4 regions of the Halomonas sp. ISL-56 genome follow, and region 1 is predicted to be linked to each of the others. Evidence: predicted binding sites of a transcription regulator. Region 1 holds the regulator's gene; each other region holds the start of a gene.
The links. Region 1 encodes FliA, which starts transcription of late flagellar genes. Its sites were predicted from a motif close to CTAAAGTTNNNNNNNNNNCNGCCGATA; they were not measured.

Region 1 (4,044 bases):
AAATAGCGCTGCCGCTCCGGCGCAGGAGCGCGTAAAAGGCTGCCGCTAAGGCTCGCTGGATGGGTGGGGATCAAGGTTTCAGGCACCGCGCTAACGTCTTCAATTAACCGCACGGGGTAGTGTTGGTAACTTTTGCGTAGGGCGATAGGGAAGTCGCTGGCGGGAAAACGCTGGCCCAACAGCGAGGGCAGCTGCTTGCCCAGCGCTTCAGCGACCATCAAACCGTGCCAATCACTATCAAAATGGCACACGGTGACGCGATCATGGCCGGTAAGCTGTTGGATCGCATTAACCAAGCAGTCGAGTAACTCTTCCTGATGGGTAGCTTCAGCTAAGCGCATCAGCCGCTCATTGACGGTGCCGAGCAAGCGACGCCTGCCCTGGGGATTAAGTGGTTCAATCTCGACGATAACCTGCTCACCTGCCCGGTAAGCATGGAGCTGAAAACGCACGTTGCTGTGTTTGGAACGAATAAACACTAGCGGGCCGGAAAGCCGCTGCTGCCCCTGCATTTCGCGACGAATCCGCTGGCTTAGCCGTTTCCCCAACACACAGGCGAGGGTGAGCTGCCCATTTTCAGGGCGCTCAACACCGGTTAAACGGGTTAAGTTAGTGCTACTCGCTTGGATGCGTCGACAGTCAGCATCTAATACCAGCAGGGTACCAAACGACTGCAATCGCGGGTGGTACATGGACACAAACGTGGCCTCGCAATCTATTCACCCTCGCCCTGCTGTCTTAGCAGCAGCTCTACGCGCCGGTTGGCAGCTCGGCCATCCGCGGTTGCGTTAGGTTCCATGGGTTGGGTATCGGCATAACCGACGGCCCGCATACGAGAAATATTGAACCCTTGGCGCTCTAAATGCCTTACCACAGCGATAGCCCGCGCTGATGAAAGCTCCCAATTCGAGGGGAAGCGAGCCGTTGAAATAGGCACGCTGTCGGTATGGCCCTCCACCGATATCTGACCGTCAAAGTTGGTCAGCACACCGATAAGGCTTTCGACCACGCCTCGCCCTTGAGGGGTTAATACCGCTTGGCCGCTAGGGAATAGCAGGCTGGTATCAATTCGCAGCGTAACTCCTTCGCTCCCTTGCGAAACGCTGACGCCAGGGATATCTAGCCCGTCAAACTGCGGCTTCACCCCTGCGTGGCGGGGCTGAATGCCGGTGGCCAGTGACGCTAGCGGCAGTGATGATACCGCGCTGGCCGAGCGCATGAAAGCAGTATCAGCGGCTTCACCGCCGCCCGGAGGCGTCAGTGAAAGCAGCAATACAAAGAGCGTGAGCAGCAGCGTCAATACATCCAGATAGCTGGTTAACCAGCTATCTTCGCCATCGCCTGGCGACGGCGTCATTTCCAGCGCGTGGCGTGTATCGCGGTCTAGCATCGGGCCTACCCCTTGGCCGCCGAACTTACCGACGAATCAGGCCTGGGTTTGACACTGTTATCACGAATCTCATCGTGGTAATTAGCCACAAAGGAATTGAGGGTCTCTTCAATGAACGACGGCAAGCGGCGCTTGGTAATCAACGAAATACCTTCCAGCACCATGTTCATGGTAATCAGCCGCTCTTCGGTACGGCGCTCTAACTTCACCGCAATCGGTTTAAACACCAAGTTGGCAAGTAAAATGCCGTAGAAGGTAGTGAGCAGGGCCACTGCCATGCGCGGGCCAATGACCTGTAAGTCACCAGCGTCCATGACCTCCAGCATATTGACCAGCCCCACCAGGGTACCGATCATGCCAAAGGCAGGTGCATAGGTGGCCATGGTGCGAAATATTTGTGCCTCGGCATGCTCACGCGCTTTAAGGCGGGCAATGCGCCAGCGCAGCATGTCAAAAATTTCGTCCTCTTTGGTATTGGCGATCACCAGTTGGATCCCGGTGCGCAAAAAAGGATTGCGGGTATGCTCCAGCTCGCGCTCGACCGCACGCACATCGCCTTTAAACCATAACCGAGACATATCCACCAATTCGCGGATATCATCACGCATATAGGTGTTTTCACGCCGAAATACCAAGCCCACCAGCCGTACAACGCGGAGCACCTCTTTCAGCGGGTAGCTGATGAAGGTCGCCGCTAGCGTACCGGTCACCACAATGGCCAGTCCGGGTAAATTGATAAAACTTTCAGGGGACTCTGCAGTGAAAAACAGCACGCTCACCAGCAGCAGTATGCTGGCAAATATGCCTATCAGCGTCGAAGGATTCATCCACGGCTCCTTGCCGGTCACAAGTGAGTAAAATAGAGGTGTTATGCCGAGTCGTGTAAGCGAGCGCGTAAACGGCTGACGGCTTGGCTGTGCAGTTGAGAAACGCGTGACTCCGTTACGCCCAACACAGCGCCTACTTCCTTAAGGTTAAGTTCTTCTTGGTAGTACAACGCCATTAGCAGCTTTTCACGCTCAGGTAGCGCTTCAATCGCGTCAATCAGCGTTTGCCGCTGCTGACCATCCAACAACTGATCGAATGGGGAATTGCCCAGTTCGTTGCTGATCGGCTCACCGCCATCGGCCACTAGCTCTTCAAATGGCAACAGTTGGCCGCTGTTAGTGTCATTTAGAAGCTGCTGATACTCGCTGAGCGGCATCTCAAGGTGTTGAGCAATTTCGTTCTCTTCTGGTACTCGCCCTAGCAGTTGCTCTAATTGGCGCACGGCGCTATCCACTGCACGCGCCGAGCGGCGTACGCTGCGGGGCAGCCAGTCGCGGGTGCGTAACTCATCCACCATCGCGCCGCGAATACGTTGACTGGCAAAGGTGGCGAACGTCGCCCCCTGGGTGGCATCGAAACGACCCAGCGCTTCCAGCAGCCCCACCATCCCGGCCTGAATAAGGTCATCGAGCTCAATACTCGCTGGCAATCGAACCTGTAGCGTCAAGGCCTGACGTCGCACCAGTGGCATATATTGCGTCAACAGCTCATTTTGCTTGATCCTGCCCTGTGCTGTGTACATATTCTCGCCTCGCGGCTATCCAGCCTTCACTGATAGTTCACAATCAATTGCAACCCTTGCACACGAACAGGCCGTTGGCCTGGGCGTAAGGCGAAGCGAAAATGCAATGGCTCATCGGCGGTTCGCCCCTCCAGTGCGGTGGTAGAACCACGCATACCGGTTAATGCAACACACTGTTCAGGATGGCACAGCCAAGCGTTTAATAGTGCACCGGGGGGGTGCTGAAACTGCCAATGAATACGACCAAGCCGCCCCGACTGTAGGTTATTAGCGGAAGCGGGTGGGATAGCGTCTTGACTAGCGCTTGCCCGATCACTCATCGCCACCATCAGACCGGATATCTGGCTGCTCCAACTACCGGGTGCCGCCTGGGCACTCTCCGTGAATCCTGTTAGTAGGCACCCTGCCACTAGTACTAAGATCAGTGACAGTCTCCCCTTTAATAGCCAGCTTAGCATGCTTGCTCTCCTCGGCAGAGTGCGCTCATCGTGCAAGTACGAGTAACTCCATATTTAAGTAGTAATGAGCGGACTCGCGCAAGTTATTGAGCAACCCTTGGCGCGGCAAGTGCGGCTCATGGAGCGCCAGTAAACGACGCGGCCCGCCCCGCTCGTGTAGCTGACGCAACGTGCGGAACATGGCGGCAAACGTATCGGCATCGCTACTGATCCACAGCGCCCAACGATTGTATTGAGCGCGTAACTCAGCAAGATCGGAAGTGTCCGCCGTTACGATACGAATATCCCAATCATCAGGCTCCCCGGCCCAGCTTCTACCTAGCTCCGACCACTGTCCCAGTCGCGCTTTAACCTTGTTCAGCTGGGGTGTACCACTACCGGGTAGCCCGACCACAATAAGCGGAATTTTTGGCTTGGGCGGCGCCAACGTCGTTGGCTCTTCCACTGCCGCCACCGTAGGCGTTAATAAGGCAGGAGAGTGTTCGGGCACATGCTCTGCCGCCGCGACATCAACAGCTCCTTCGTTCTGCTGCTGTTGGCGCTGCAAACTTGCCCACTTGCGCAGTCCCGAGGCTTGATCTTGTTCGCTCACGCCACGCCCTCTCGACTCACACTGCCCATTTGAC
Region 2 (4,044 bases), on a different contig from region 1:
ACTGGCTAACCGTTGACGGTGGCGTTTCTTCTGAGTAATAGCGAAATCTTTGTTGCCAGCACGTAGCCCTACTAGAGGCGTTAAAGCGCTAATCAGCCTATCAGTAGCGCGGTCAAGTTGGTGCCTCTCTTTGCCTACCTGCCAGGCACGATCGACATAGTCCTGATAAAGGTCTTCGTCATCGAAAAAGCTGATGACTGCATCCGTTAAAGGTTGTAGCTCTTCGTCACTGAGAAGATGTTGGTAGGGTTCTTCATAACAAGCATCCGGAAAATCAAAGGCGATACCCGCGTCACCGATCATTTCGGGCATACCACCACGGTTAGTAATCAGTGCTGGAATCCCGTTAAGCATAGCTTCAGCCAGCATACGCCCAGAGCTTTCCCACCATAGGCTAGGTGCAACGACCATACGGGCTCGGCTGTAGGGGCCACGCATATCGCTGGTGTTTGGTGTCACAATGACATTGCTTAAAGAACTACGCTGTCCGCCCACTCGGCGTGTAGTCTCCCGCAATACAGCTGGCCAGTCGGCCCGGGCTTCTACCACTTCAAGCACAATATCAGGTCTTTCACGCTCCAGCTTTTCCGCCAACTGTACAAAGATGCTGGCACCCTTTTGCCAACTAGGGTTAACAAACAGCAGCCGTTTTCGCTCATGGTGTTCGGCGATAAAATTCTCTGGGGAGATGAATTTGCCCACCGGCTTTGCGGCATAACCCACTGTTTTTCGGTACATATCTGCAGTGGCCTGGCTATCGGTGAGGATCAAATCGATATCACGGCACCAGTTTGATGCTTTATAGTTGCCATTGGCTAGATAGAAGGCTACAGGAATACCTCGATCCCGCGCTTCCGCGGCAATTAACATATCCAAGGTTTGGCCGCCGTAGAACCAAACAACATCAGGCTTAAATGAATCCAGCATATAAAGATACTGGCTATACCAAAGCCCCTCTTCATGTGCTGTAAAATGGTTGCGGTTGTGACTATAGCTAACCACCAATTGATGGTTCAGCGGGCCATCGTTTGCCTCTACTAATTGATGCAACTGGGCATTCAGGTCTGGGAACTGCTCCCTGAGCCGCCCCATTCCCTTGGGATTATCAAAAATAGTTGCCCCCAGCACCTGAATCTCATAGCCACGCGCCGCAAGCTGCAACAACATTTGGCGAACGGTCATGCTCGCACCGCTGGAGGTGTCCAATAAGCAGGAAGGATTAGCCCAAAGCAGGCGAGGTTTGCGTTTTTGAGTAGCAGGGGCAGAGGAGGTCTTGACCATGAAGCGGCTCACAGAGAAAAATGGCAATTTATGCAGTTTACCCTGCTAGCGCAGTCAGCAAAGGCACGAATGCGCCCGTATTTGAGTATGTGTTCTCACGATCAGCGCCACGCTGAGGTTGAAGTAAGCCACATATTGAGATTTTACGTATAAAGAGCTTTCGACTACTAACTCTAAATAAGGCGCCAGAAGCGCAGCAAAGCCGAGATTATCAGGTTCACACGCAAAAACGGGGCCTATCGGCCCCGTCGTTACTTTCTTTTGACCATTACTGGCTAAAAGATTAGCCCAACAGAGACAGTACAGACTGCGGCGTTTGGTTAGCCTGTGCCAGCATAGAAGTACCAGCCTGCTGAAGAATGTTAGCGCGTGTCATGTTCGAAACTTCCACTGCATAATCGGCATCTTCTATCCGCGAACGGGCTTCAGATAGGTTAGTGGAGGTAGTCGCCAAGTTATCGATTACCGAGTCAAAACGGTTAAGCGTCGCACCTAGTGTTGCACGACTGGTATCTAGTGTTGCGGTTGCAGCATCAACAGCGTCAATCAGGCCTTTGAATTCACCGTTAACAACACCTGCAGCCCCACCGGACGTAATTGCAAACTCACCAGCAGTAACTGCCGCAGAACCTGAGTTTAAGCCCAGACCTTCAACAGTGGCGTCAAGCCGATTAACGGTGATGACGTCTTCAGCCTCGGTATTGGAGCCAACCTGAATATTAAGAACCGCGCCAGCACCACTTGCAACGTTCAGCAGGTTTGTACCGTTAAAGTTGTTGCTGCCCGCTACACGATCAATTTCAGCTAAACGCTCATTGATCTCAGTAACAATGGCATCACGATCTGCTTGGGCGTTGGTGTCGTTGGCACCCTGTACCGCTAGCTCACGAATACGCTGCAGGTTGTCGTTTACTTGGTCAAGGCCGCCTTCCATGGTCTGTACCAGGGAGATACCGTCGCTAGCGTTACGGCTAGCTTGATCCATGCCGCGAATCTGAGCGGTCATTTTGTTGGCAATGGCTTGACCAGCGGCGTCGTCGGAAGCGCTGTTAATGCGCAGGCCTGAAGACAGACGCTCTTGCGCTTTGGCCAGCATAGACTGAGAGTTGGACAGGTTGTTCTGGCCGATCAGGGCGGTAATGTTAGTGTTGATTACAGACATGTGAGTGCTCCTCGAAATTTAACTGGCCTTATGGCCTGCTTAGCGGCGCTTGCGTCGCCGTTATTATAATTAACGGCAGCCCCGCCGACTTCTTTAGAAAAAATTGCTGTTTTTTGTGTAATTTACTGTAACTCTTCCAACTAACATCTCAACTACAGGCACAACTGATTGCTTAATTGCTTTTCTGCATGCTACCCAGCATGTCGAACTGCTGAGCGAGGTAGCTGCTCATTGAGTTCATTTGGGCGATCAAGCCATCCAGTTGCCCAAACTGCTTGCGGTAACGCTCTGTGCTGCGCTCGATACTAGCCTCCATGCGCAGCTTGCGCTCATCAAGGCTTTCAACTCGCTGCTGGGCGCTAGTCACAGAGCTTTGAATAATACCGTTTTCTGCAGTGATGCCTTCAAGCGTGGCGTTTAATCGTCCTGCAAAACCACCTTCTTCATTCTCACCCGCAAAAAAAGCAGACAGCCCTTCAGGGTTATTCGTTACCGCATCAGCTAATTTATCTTCATCGACTTTCAGCCGCCCCTTCTCATCAATGGCAATACCCAGTTGAGAAAGGCGTGAAATATCGCCTGTTCCGAGGTTGTCTGTGATATCCCGGCGTAGGCGGTCTTCAATGGTGCGCACGGTGCGGTCGCCCACTAGCTCGCCTGATGTTTCGCCTTCTCCGTTGTAGGCCGTCATTCTGCCAACGGTGGATTTCATTTCATTGTAGTTTTTAACGAACTCGTCAATGGCTCCTCTCAGCGATTCTTCATCACGCTTGATGACCAGCGTAACGGGGTTACCTGAAACTGCCGTGAGGTCAAGCGTTACGCCTTGAATCGCCTCTTCAACCCGGTTGGTTTTACTGGTGATGGCGATACCATTCACGTTCAGTTTTGCATCCTGGCCCGCTCGAAGTGTAGCTGCATCCACGGTTAATGAAGCCAGGCCTGAGAAACCAATGAGTGATGCCTCTTCGCCCGTCTCTTTTGAGCTCAACGCTAAGCGATACCCCGTGCCATCATTAACGATAGAAGCGGTTACACCTGACTCTTTATCCGCATTGATTTGGTCACGAACATCTGCAAGCGTACTGCCTGCTGAAATATTAACGTCGTAACTTGTTTGTGTACCACCAGCACCAAATTCAAGCGTAAGCGTCGCATCAGCTGCTGTTAGCTCTTGGTCTAGCGCTACGCTGTTGGAAGCAGCGCTACCTGCGCGGGCCAGTTGAGTAACGGTGACTTCATAGCGACCCGCATTAGCGGTTTCACCTGCGGTCGCCAACACACCATCGCCCGTCACGGTGCTTTTTTGCTGCTTAAACGTAGAGGCCTCATTCAATGCAGCAATTGAGGTTTGCACCCTATCCATCGCTGACTCAAGGCGCCCATAAGCAGAAATCTTGGTTTGCTGAGCACTTTTCTGTTGTAAGATGGGTACAAGCTTTTGTTTTTCGGCGGCTTTTAGCTGTTCAACCAAACCATTCAGATCCAGTCCAGAACCTACACCGAGTGCTGTAATCGATGCCATGTGGCTCATTCCTTATAAGAAGTAGAGAGAAGTATCTGAATATTTTATCGGCCGCGGAGAAACAAACTTTAGAGGT
Region 3 (4,044 bases), on a different contig from region 1:
CGCTCAATGCCGCGCTCCCTTAACCAGCCTTCAAGCGAGGTATCGGTGAAGGCGTTATGGACACGTTTATTGTAGGTCACCGTCACTTCATCGTTAAAGCCATCAAGCGGACGAATCAGGCCATTATCAGGGTCGAAAGCTCCTTGGCTGCCAAGCTCTTCATGCAGAATGCGAACTACGGGAATATTGTTTGCCTGTGCGGCGTTCAGCACTGCACGTTGCTTGGGGCGCCACGCCTGAGCCATCGATTCTACCCAGTAATCGCGGGCGGGGAAGGAGGCTTGAACGTCAATTAATAGCAGCGCCGTTTTAGACTGGATCATGGCTAATCTCATCGTGTGGAAGTGAGATTACAGATTAGCTGTTATACATTCTGCCAACGATGCGTTGTCCGGTCACAAAGGGGGCAGATTCGGCCATGTCTAGGCATTGTCTTCTAGTTAACACCACGGCAAAGGGAGATCCCAGGCGCAAGTAGGGGTTATTTCTTCACGCAGACAAAAATAGCGTTTCCAGAGGTCGTATCCCAGGGCTTGATGGTCTCGTAGTTGTGCTCAAACACGTGCACTTCAAAGTAAGGCGCTAGCAGGGCAGTTAACTCCGCAAAATTGACCGCCACCATGGGGTGTTCGTCGTTCCACACTTGCTTCGCGTCTGCATTGGCTTTCTCAATGCTCAGCCTAAGTGACTGTTTTTCGCCTTGACCGCTGTAGTGCCATCCAGAGCGGAAGGTAAATAAATCGTTTGCTTGTTTGGCGGTGTGCTTAACAAATAAATCGTTATTGATTTTGTCTTTATCGACCGCGTTAAAACAGAAAATACCGCCGGATGCTAGCGCGCGATGCGCGCTGGATATACACGCTGTGAGCTTTTCAATCCCATCGTTGTAGTGGATGGAGTACAAAAAGCAGGTGATTAAGTCGCTGGGTTCACCAACCTCAAAATGACTCATGTCTTGGCGCGTGAACTGAGCTTCTGGGCAACGCGCGGCGGCGATATCCAGCATAGGTTGATTAAAATCCAGCCCGTTGCTTTGGTATCCAGCGTCGATGAAATGGCGCACATGTGGGCCGGTGCCACAGGCTAAATCCAGGTGCGTAGTTCCGCCGTTACCGAACATCTGATGCAGTCTGCGAATGGCATTGCTTTGTGCTCGGTAGTCGATATCCACGCACATCAAATCGTAGTAGCCAGAAAGGTCGGTATAGAGGGCGTTGGCGGACATAGTGACCTAATAGTGGCAACTGAAAAATGGTGGGTGGCGCATAGTAAACGAGCGGGTAGGGTTTTAGAAGCGTGTACGGCAGGCAGCATTGGTGTTAGTCAAATACCTTCTGTGGCCCTAAAGAAATCCTGACGTTTACCGATATATAACTAAGGCCATGAAGATTTCTCTGGTCGTTGCTAAATGCCAAGAGACCCTGCTATGCCTAAAACGCTGATCTTTATTTTTGTTACCTTGTTTCTCACGCTACCCTCCCAAGCTTATGCACACACCAGTGATGCAGAGGCGGCGGCGTTGGCGTGGCTGGAGGCCATTGATAGTGGCCAGTATGAACAGGCATGGGAATCTTCATCTCCGCTACTAAAGAAGCCGCTTTCGCCGCACATGTTAGAACGTACGATTGGGGCGGCGCGTCGCGACTTTGGGGCCGTTCAATCGCGTCGGCGAGTGGGCGTTGTCCGTGAAACGTCTATGCCAGGAGCTCCACGAGGCGACTATGCAGTGCTAACCTTTCAGACACGCTTCGAGAACAAACCTCAAATCACTGAGACCATCACTCCTCACTTGGAAGAGGGCACTTGGCGGGTAAGCGGCTATTATGTGAACTAATCGTTTCTGCATAATGGTTAACCACACTGCATGAATAAAATGATTTCGCTACTGTTCGCTTTCGTTTCATTGTCAGCGTTTGCGACAGATGCTGCGCCAGATTGCCAAAACGCCACGTCGACGATGGAAATCAATCAGTGTGCGCTGTTGCAGCTAGAAATGGCTGAGGCGGAAATGTACCGCTATTTAGATGCGGCGCTAAACGACCATGAAGCAGATGCCAGCTTAGTGGAGTCGATTCAGCTGGCTCAAGAGGCTTGGGAAGGCTACCGCGAAGCCCATTGCGATGCGGTGTATACCCAGTGGCGTGATGGTACGATAAGGGGCGTGATGTCGCTTTCATGTAAAAAACAGCTTACCCAGGCGCGTACACATACGTTATGGGCGAGCTTTTTAATCACAATGGAAGGCGAGTCGTCACTTCCGGAGCCTGAGCATTAAACTGGGCTTATTGGTGCGAGCTTCATTCCTTTTTTAACCGCGACGAGGCCTATGCTATATATCGCTGACACCCCTGAACCTCCTTACTACGCGGTTATTTTTACCTCACGACGCACCGAGGTCGATGATGGCTATGACGAGATGGCGGCAAAAATGGTTGAGCTTGCAGCCCAGCAGCCGGGATTTTTGGGGGTGGAATCCGCCAGAAATGAAGTGGGTGTGACCGTTTCCTACTGGGCTGATATAGCATCTATTAAAGCGTGGAAAGCCCATGCAGAGCATCAAGAAGCCCAGCGGTTGGGGCATCAAAAGTGGTATCAGCACTTTAAAACCCGTATCGCCAAGGTAGAGCGGGATTACGGCATTTAAGAGATGAGCCACAGGTTCAGTTGCCTACACAACCATCCCTGCCAGCGCCTGCATCCCTAGCGCTACCACCAGTACAATGACCCCTGCTACCAAACTGGTTACCAAGGCATGGCGTTTCCATAACACCAGAACGTCATGACCAAAGCGGTGAACCAGCCAAGCCAGGCCGAAATAGCGTAAGCCGCGGGCGATGAGCGCCGCCAGGGCAAAAAGCAGAATGGGATAGCCAGACAGCCCGGCGGTAATCATCGCGATCTGAAAAGGAATTGGCAAAATGCCAATGGCCAGAATCGCAGCAAAACCGTACTGGTCGAAGAAGCTTTGGAACGCCTGATAGCTCTGCTCCATCTCCATGAATTCGATAAACCAGGTACCAACGGATTGGAATAGCACCATGCCCACGCCATAGCCGATGAGCGACGCCACTAAGCAGCCCAGCGTGGTGGCCGTGGCAATTGCCCAGATGCGCTGTCGGTTCGCCGCCATCAGCGGTATCAATACCAGCTCGATGGGAATGGGCAGAATAATCGTCTCCAGAAAGGAGAGAGTTCCCAGTAACCACAGCATGTTCTTTGAGCCATTAATGCGCTCGAACCACTGTTTAGTTCGCTTTGAGGTTATGGCCATGGTGGTGACTACATCTCGGGATTAATGCGGCGGTAAATAGCCGCTAGCACACTATAAAGACCGAATGCGAATAACCCTAAAGCGACAAATGCAAGCAGCCACTGGCCGTAGGGTTGTCCTCGCAGCGTGCTAAACACTTCACCCATCCCGCCTGCTTCATTGGGGTCGATTTGATAAGCGGCGATGATAAAAAAGCTACCCACGATTACAAACACAAGTCCACGAATCACTAAGCCAAAGCGGCAGATGGGATAGGCCCATTGTTGAGTTTGTGGTGGCATGGCGAAGTGTTTATCGAATTTGGCCTTGTAGCCTTTAAAAGCGTGGGACATGCCTACGCCGATCATGATGAGGCCAACCCCGCCTACCAGCCAACGTCCGAAAGGTTGCTCCATCAGCCAGCCGGCCACCCCCTGCGAGCCGCCACCTGAATCACCCGAAGAACCCGCATATTGGAAGATGAGCGTTGCGGCAAAAAACGCTAACAGCGTATGGGTAATGGCGCTGGCTAATAAACCCGCACGAATCGCTAACCCTTTGGCGCCACTGCCGTGGTGGTCGGTGTCTTTAACCGCTTGGATAGTCCGCCACATAGCGTAGCCCACCAAGCCAACGGCAATGAGGCCTAGCAACACGTTACCAAAGGGGGCGGTGAGCACCCGCTCTAAGGCGCCCCGACTGCCCTCGGTTTGACCGCCTTGGCCAAGGGGTGCCAGCGCTGCGAGGCCGCCTACTAATACATACACAATACCGCGAGAGGCGTAGCCCATGCG
Region 4 (4,044 bases), on a different contig from region 1:
TAATGTTCGCAGGTGATGCCACCCCCGGCCCACCCTGGTGCAGCTCGTGGATAATCTCACCATCGTAGGCCACTACCACGCTGTGTACGCGGTTTAGTTGGCGAGTTTGCTGGTCAAGCGTCTGGAGTGCATTTGCAGAAGGTTCATTCGCTGCGGCATAGGCGGTGGGTAACAACGAAATAACAGCAAACGAAACAAGCAAAGCCGTAGCGCGCATCGTAACACCTCAAGGTAAGTGGCAAGGGTTCGAGGCTTAGAAGTAGCAGAGGTTCCCCAACACAAGTATCGCCACGTGCTAACAGAGAATTGCCACGACATTACGCAAAAACTGAAAAAGCCTGCTAGGATGGGAGTGTTGATTCATAAGGCAAGCAAGCCTTTGATTTCCCTAAAACGCAATAAGCAAGGAGCGCCCTATGCGTAATATTATCTACATTATCGGTCTTATCGTGGTTGTGCTGTTCATTCTTTCGATGCTCGGCCTGCGCTAACATCTAGGCACTGGCTTCAAAAAAACGCCAAGAAAAACCGCCCGAAGCGCTTGCTTGCGGGCGGTTTTTTTATGAGCTTGCTTTGATCAGCTGTTTTGACTGGCTCTTTTGAATAGCAATGCTTGGCAACTGGAGATATTAGGCGCAGTCAGCAGCCCCCTGGCCGAACATATCAAACATTATTTCGCGGCCAAGACGAGTCAACACAAAGCGGCCATACTCATTGAAGGTGGCGGCTTCACTGGCTTCCATTACCTTCTGGCAGGTTGCCCAGGTCGGTGATGCTGCACTCAGTGTGAGCAATTCACGGCGGGCTAAACCGCGCTGGGGCAAGGTAATGGTTTCAAGCACATGGCCGTTATCGTAGAGCAGCTCAGCGGCAATTGATAAACATTGGCGAAGGCTGCGCTGAACGTTCGCGGCCGTTGATAGCCCATTCGCTGCTTGTGATGAGGGCTCTTTCGTTAGTTCTGAAGTCATAAGTCCCGGAGTCATAGCATGTTCTCCTGCGGTCAGCACCAAATCGGGCTTGTTGCAGCGCATTATAAACCAAGGTCGATGTTAGACCAAGGTCTATCATTCAGAGTAAATCTCCCACTATCAAGCTCATCAACGTTAAGCCAATGTGCTACGCTCGCTATCAAGTATTTTTGTGAGTTAATCACGCATTTTTGTGAGTTACTAAGTTATGCATATCAGTGTATTCGGAACCGGTTATGTCGGCCTTGTCGCAGGCGCTTGTTTAGCCGATGTCGGCCATCAAGTCACCTGTATGGATGTTAACGCTGAGCGGATTGAACAGCTTAATGGCGGAGAAGTGCCGATTTTTGAGCCAGGGCTAAGCACCATTGTTGCCCATAATGTAGCGGCGGGCCGGTTACGCTTTACCACCGATGCCGCCCAAGCGGTAGCGGAGGGCGAGCTGCTGTTTATCGCCGTGGGAACGCCGCCCGATGAAGATGGCAGTGCCGACCTTCGCTATGTGCTAGAAGTGGCGCGCACGATTGGTCAGCATATGGATAGCTACAAGCTGGTGATTGATAAATCTACCGTGCCGGTGGGCACCGCCGAAAAAGTCCACGCCGTTATCAGCGATGCACTCAAACAGCGCGGCGCCTCATTCGAGTTTGACGTCTGTTCGAATCCAGAGTTTATGAAAGAAGGCGCCGCGATTGAAGACTTTACCCGCGGCGCGCGGATTATCGTCGGCACTGAAAGCGAACGCGTGAAAGTGCATATGCAAGAGTGCTACGCCCCCTACAACCGCAACCACGAAAAACTGATGTTTATGAGCGTGCGGGCCGCCGAACTGACCAAATACGCCGCCAATGCCATGCTCGCCACCAAAATCAGCTTTATGAACGAGATCGCCAATCTTGCTGAACGGCTTGAAGTGGACGTAGAGGACGTGCGCCGCGGGATTGGCAGCGACCCACGCATCGGCTACCACTTTATCTACCCTGGCTGTGGCTACGGTGGCTCCTGTTTTCCCAAAGACGTTCAGGCACTAGAGCGCGCCGCGCGCCAGTTAGGCTATACCCCAGAGCTGCTCAGCGCCGTTGAGGCAGTTAATTTACGCCAAAAACAAACGCTGTTCACAAAACTGCAAGATAACCTAGGCAATCTAAGTGGCAAGACCATTGCCGTGTGGGGCCTGGCCTTTAAACCCAACACCGACGATATGCGTGAAGCCCCAAGCCGGACGTTGATGGAAGCGCTTTGGCAAGCGGGTGCTAAGGTGCAAGCCTTCGACCCCGAAGCCATGGCGGAATGCCGCCGCATCTATGGCGATCGGAATGACTTAATGCTGACCGGTGATCGTATCCAAGCGGTAAAAGGTGCCGATGCGCTGGTGATTTGCACCGAGTGGAAAGAGTTCCGCAGTGTCGATTTCGCCTGGCTAGCCGACCAGTTGGCTGAAAAAGTCGTCATCGATGGGCGTAATTTGTACACACCCAGCGCTGTTGAAGAGGTGGGTTTGCGTTACATAGGTGTGGGGCGAAAGGGCAATCTTTAGGTAGATTTATTACCGTCGTTTTTTCTAAATATTTATATGGGTATTACGAACGGTTACTTGGTATTACGTCTTAATACGAAAAAAATAACCAAATATTCAAGTTATAGTTCACCCAGCCGCTATATTAAGGTAAATGTATTAAAACAGTGCTACGTATCGCTTTATGAAGGAACGCTAATTGAAGACAGTAAGCGTAGCAACATGTATTCAAAAAAGGTATTGGTTCTATGGCTGCTATTACATCACTAGGTATTGGCTCTGGTTTGGATCTGAATGGCTTGCTGGAGCAATTAAAAACGGCAGAACAAGCAAAGCTTGAGCCCATTGCGAAGCAGATTCAGTCTGAAGATACCAAAATATCTGCTTATGGTAAGTTGCAAAATGCGCTTGAGCAGTTTCAAAGCTCTGCAGAGGCCCTCAATGATGGGTCGACATTCGAGAGCCTAACAACCAATGTCGAAGGCAGCGCCGTTGGTGCTGTCAGCAGCAATGAGGCCCAGCCAGGTCAGTACGAAGTGCAGGTTGAACGTTTAGCAACGGCCAGCAGTCTGGTGACGGAGCGTCTGGAAACAGCAGATGAAAGCATAGTGACTGGGGAGCAGTCATTAACCTTTACTCTTGCTGAGGGAGCCATGGATCCCATTACCATTGCAGATGGCAGCACGCTTGAAGACATGCGCGATGCCATTAATCAACAGAGCGATGGTCGCTTAAGCGCTTCTATTATCAATGATGGCGAAGGTTATCGGCTTTCTGTTAATGCCACCGATACCGGTGCGGACGCCAGTATTGAAAGCACCAATTTTTCAAACATCCTTGCTGGTGACGTTACCACTGCTGATGTACAGGTAGTTCAGGCAGGCCAGGATGCGGCGTTTAACGTCAATGGAATAGATATCGTTAGTCCTACCAATCAAGTGGAAGGCGCTATTCAAGGTGTTACCTTGAATCTTGCTGAGGCTGGCGCGACGAGCACGGTAAGTGTAGAGCAGGATAGCGAAGCTATCCGCGAGCAAGTCACCGCTTTTGTTGATGACTTCAATACGCTCAAAGATACCATTACTAGCTTGACAGCCTTTGACGAAGAGACGGGCCAAGCGGCGGGGCTGAATGCTGATGCAGCTACTCGCGCGGTTGAAAGAGAACTGCGTCAAACAATTAGCGGTGTTGTTGGCGGCGATGGCTTTAGCGTCTTATCGGATATAGGTATTTCGCTTCAAGTAGACGGCAAACTGGAGATTGATGAGAATCGATTAGACAGTATTGTGGCCAATCAACCTGATCAGCTCGCTAGCTTTTTTGCAGGCAATAGCGCAGAGGGTGGCATGGCAGGGCAAATAGCGTCGGCTCTTGAGAATATAGTAGGTACGGGTGGGCGCCTGGAAAGCGCTGTTAGCTCATCTGAAGGGCGTGTTGATTCGTTAAAAGAGCGTTATGCGACAACGGAAAGCCGAATTGAGCAAACCGTTGAGCGTTATCGTACGCAGTTCCAAGCAATGGACAGTATGGTCGCGCAAATGAACCAAACCAGCGCCT

Region 2: the regulator FliA is predicted to act here: its motif matches at 2,514-2,540, upstream of J7J49_RS18840 (flagellin N-terminal helical domain-containing protein).
Region 3: the regulator FliA is predicted to act here: its motif matches at 1,343-1,369, upstream of J7J49_RS15105 (DUF4019 domain-containing protein).
Region 4: the regulator FliA is predicted to act here: its motif matches at 2,604-2,630, upstream of fliD (flagellar filament capping protein FliD).

What each region holds. Positions count from the first base shown of each region.
Region 1 is NZ_JAGGRO010000004.1:269,857-273,900, forward strand. Features, by position in the region: gene J7J49_RS03345 (sensor domain-containing diguanylate cyclase) at 1-692, opposite strand, end outside; gene J7J49_RS03350 (OmpA/MotB family protein) at 716-1,390, opposite strand; gene J7J49_RS03355 (motility protein A) at 1,396-2,217, opposite strand; gene J7J49_RS03360 (RNA polymerase sigma factor FliA) at 2,259-2,960, opposite strand; gene J7J49_RS03365 (flagellar protein FlhE) at 2,987-3,418, opposite strand; gene J7J49_RS03370 (C15 family peptidase) at 3,444-4,010, opposite strand; gene flhF (flagellar biosynthesis GTPase FlhF) at 4,007-4,044, opposite strand, start outside.
Region 2 is NZ_JAGGRO010000022.1:71,008-75,051, forward strand. Features, by position in the region: gene J7J49_RS18835 (glycosyltransferase) at 1-1,182, opposite strand, end outside; gene J7J49_RS18840 (flagellin N-terminal helical domain-containing protein) at 1,565-2,443, opposite strand; gene fliD (flagellar filament capping protein FliD) at 2,616-3,968, opposite strand.
Region 3 is NZ_JAGGRO010000017.1:4,959-9,002, forward strand. Features, by position in the region: gene J7J49_RS15095 (isochorismatase family protein) at 1-323, opposite strand, end outside; gene J7J49_RS15100 (class I SAM-dependent DNA methyltransferase) at 482-1,225, opposite strand; gene J7J49_RS15105 (DUF4019 domain-containing protein) at 1,427-1,834, shown strand; gene J7J49_RS15110 (lysozyme inhibitor LprI family protein) at 1,865-2,275, shown strand; gene J7J49_RS15115 (antibiotic biosynthesis monooxygenase family protein) at 2,327-2,644, shown strand; gene J7J49_RS15120 (YqaA family protein) at 2,669-3,271, opposite strand; gene J7J49_RS15125 (DUF1206 domain-containing protein) at 3,280-4,044, opposite strand, start outside.
Region 4 is NZ_JAGGRO010000022.1:75,198-79,241, reverse strand. Features, by position in the region: gene J7J49_RS18865 (serine hydrolase domain-containing protein) at 1-217, opposite strand, end outside; gene J7J49_RS18860 (hypothetical protein) at 630-971, opposite strand; gene J7J49_RS18855 (UDP-glucose dehydrogenase family protein) at 1,180-2,508, shown strand; gene fliD (flagellar filament capping protein FliD) at 2,736-4,044, shown strand, end outside.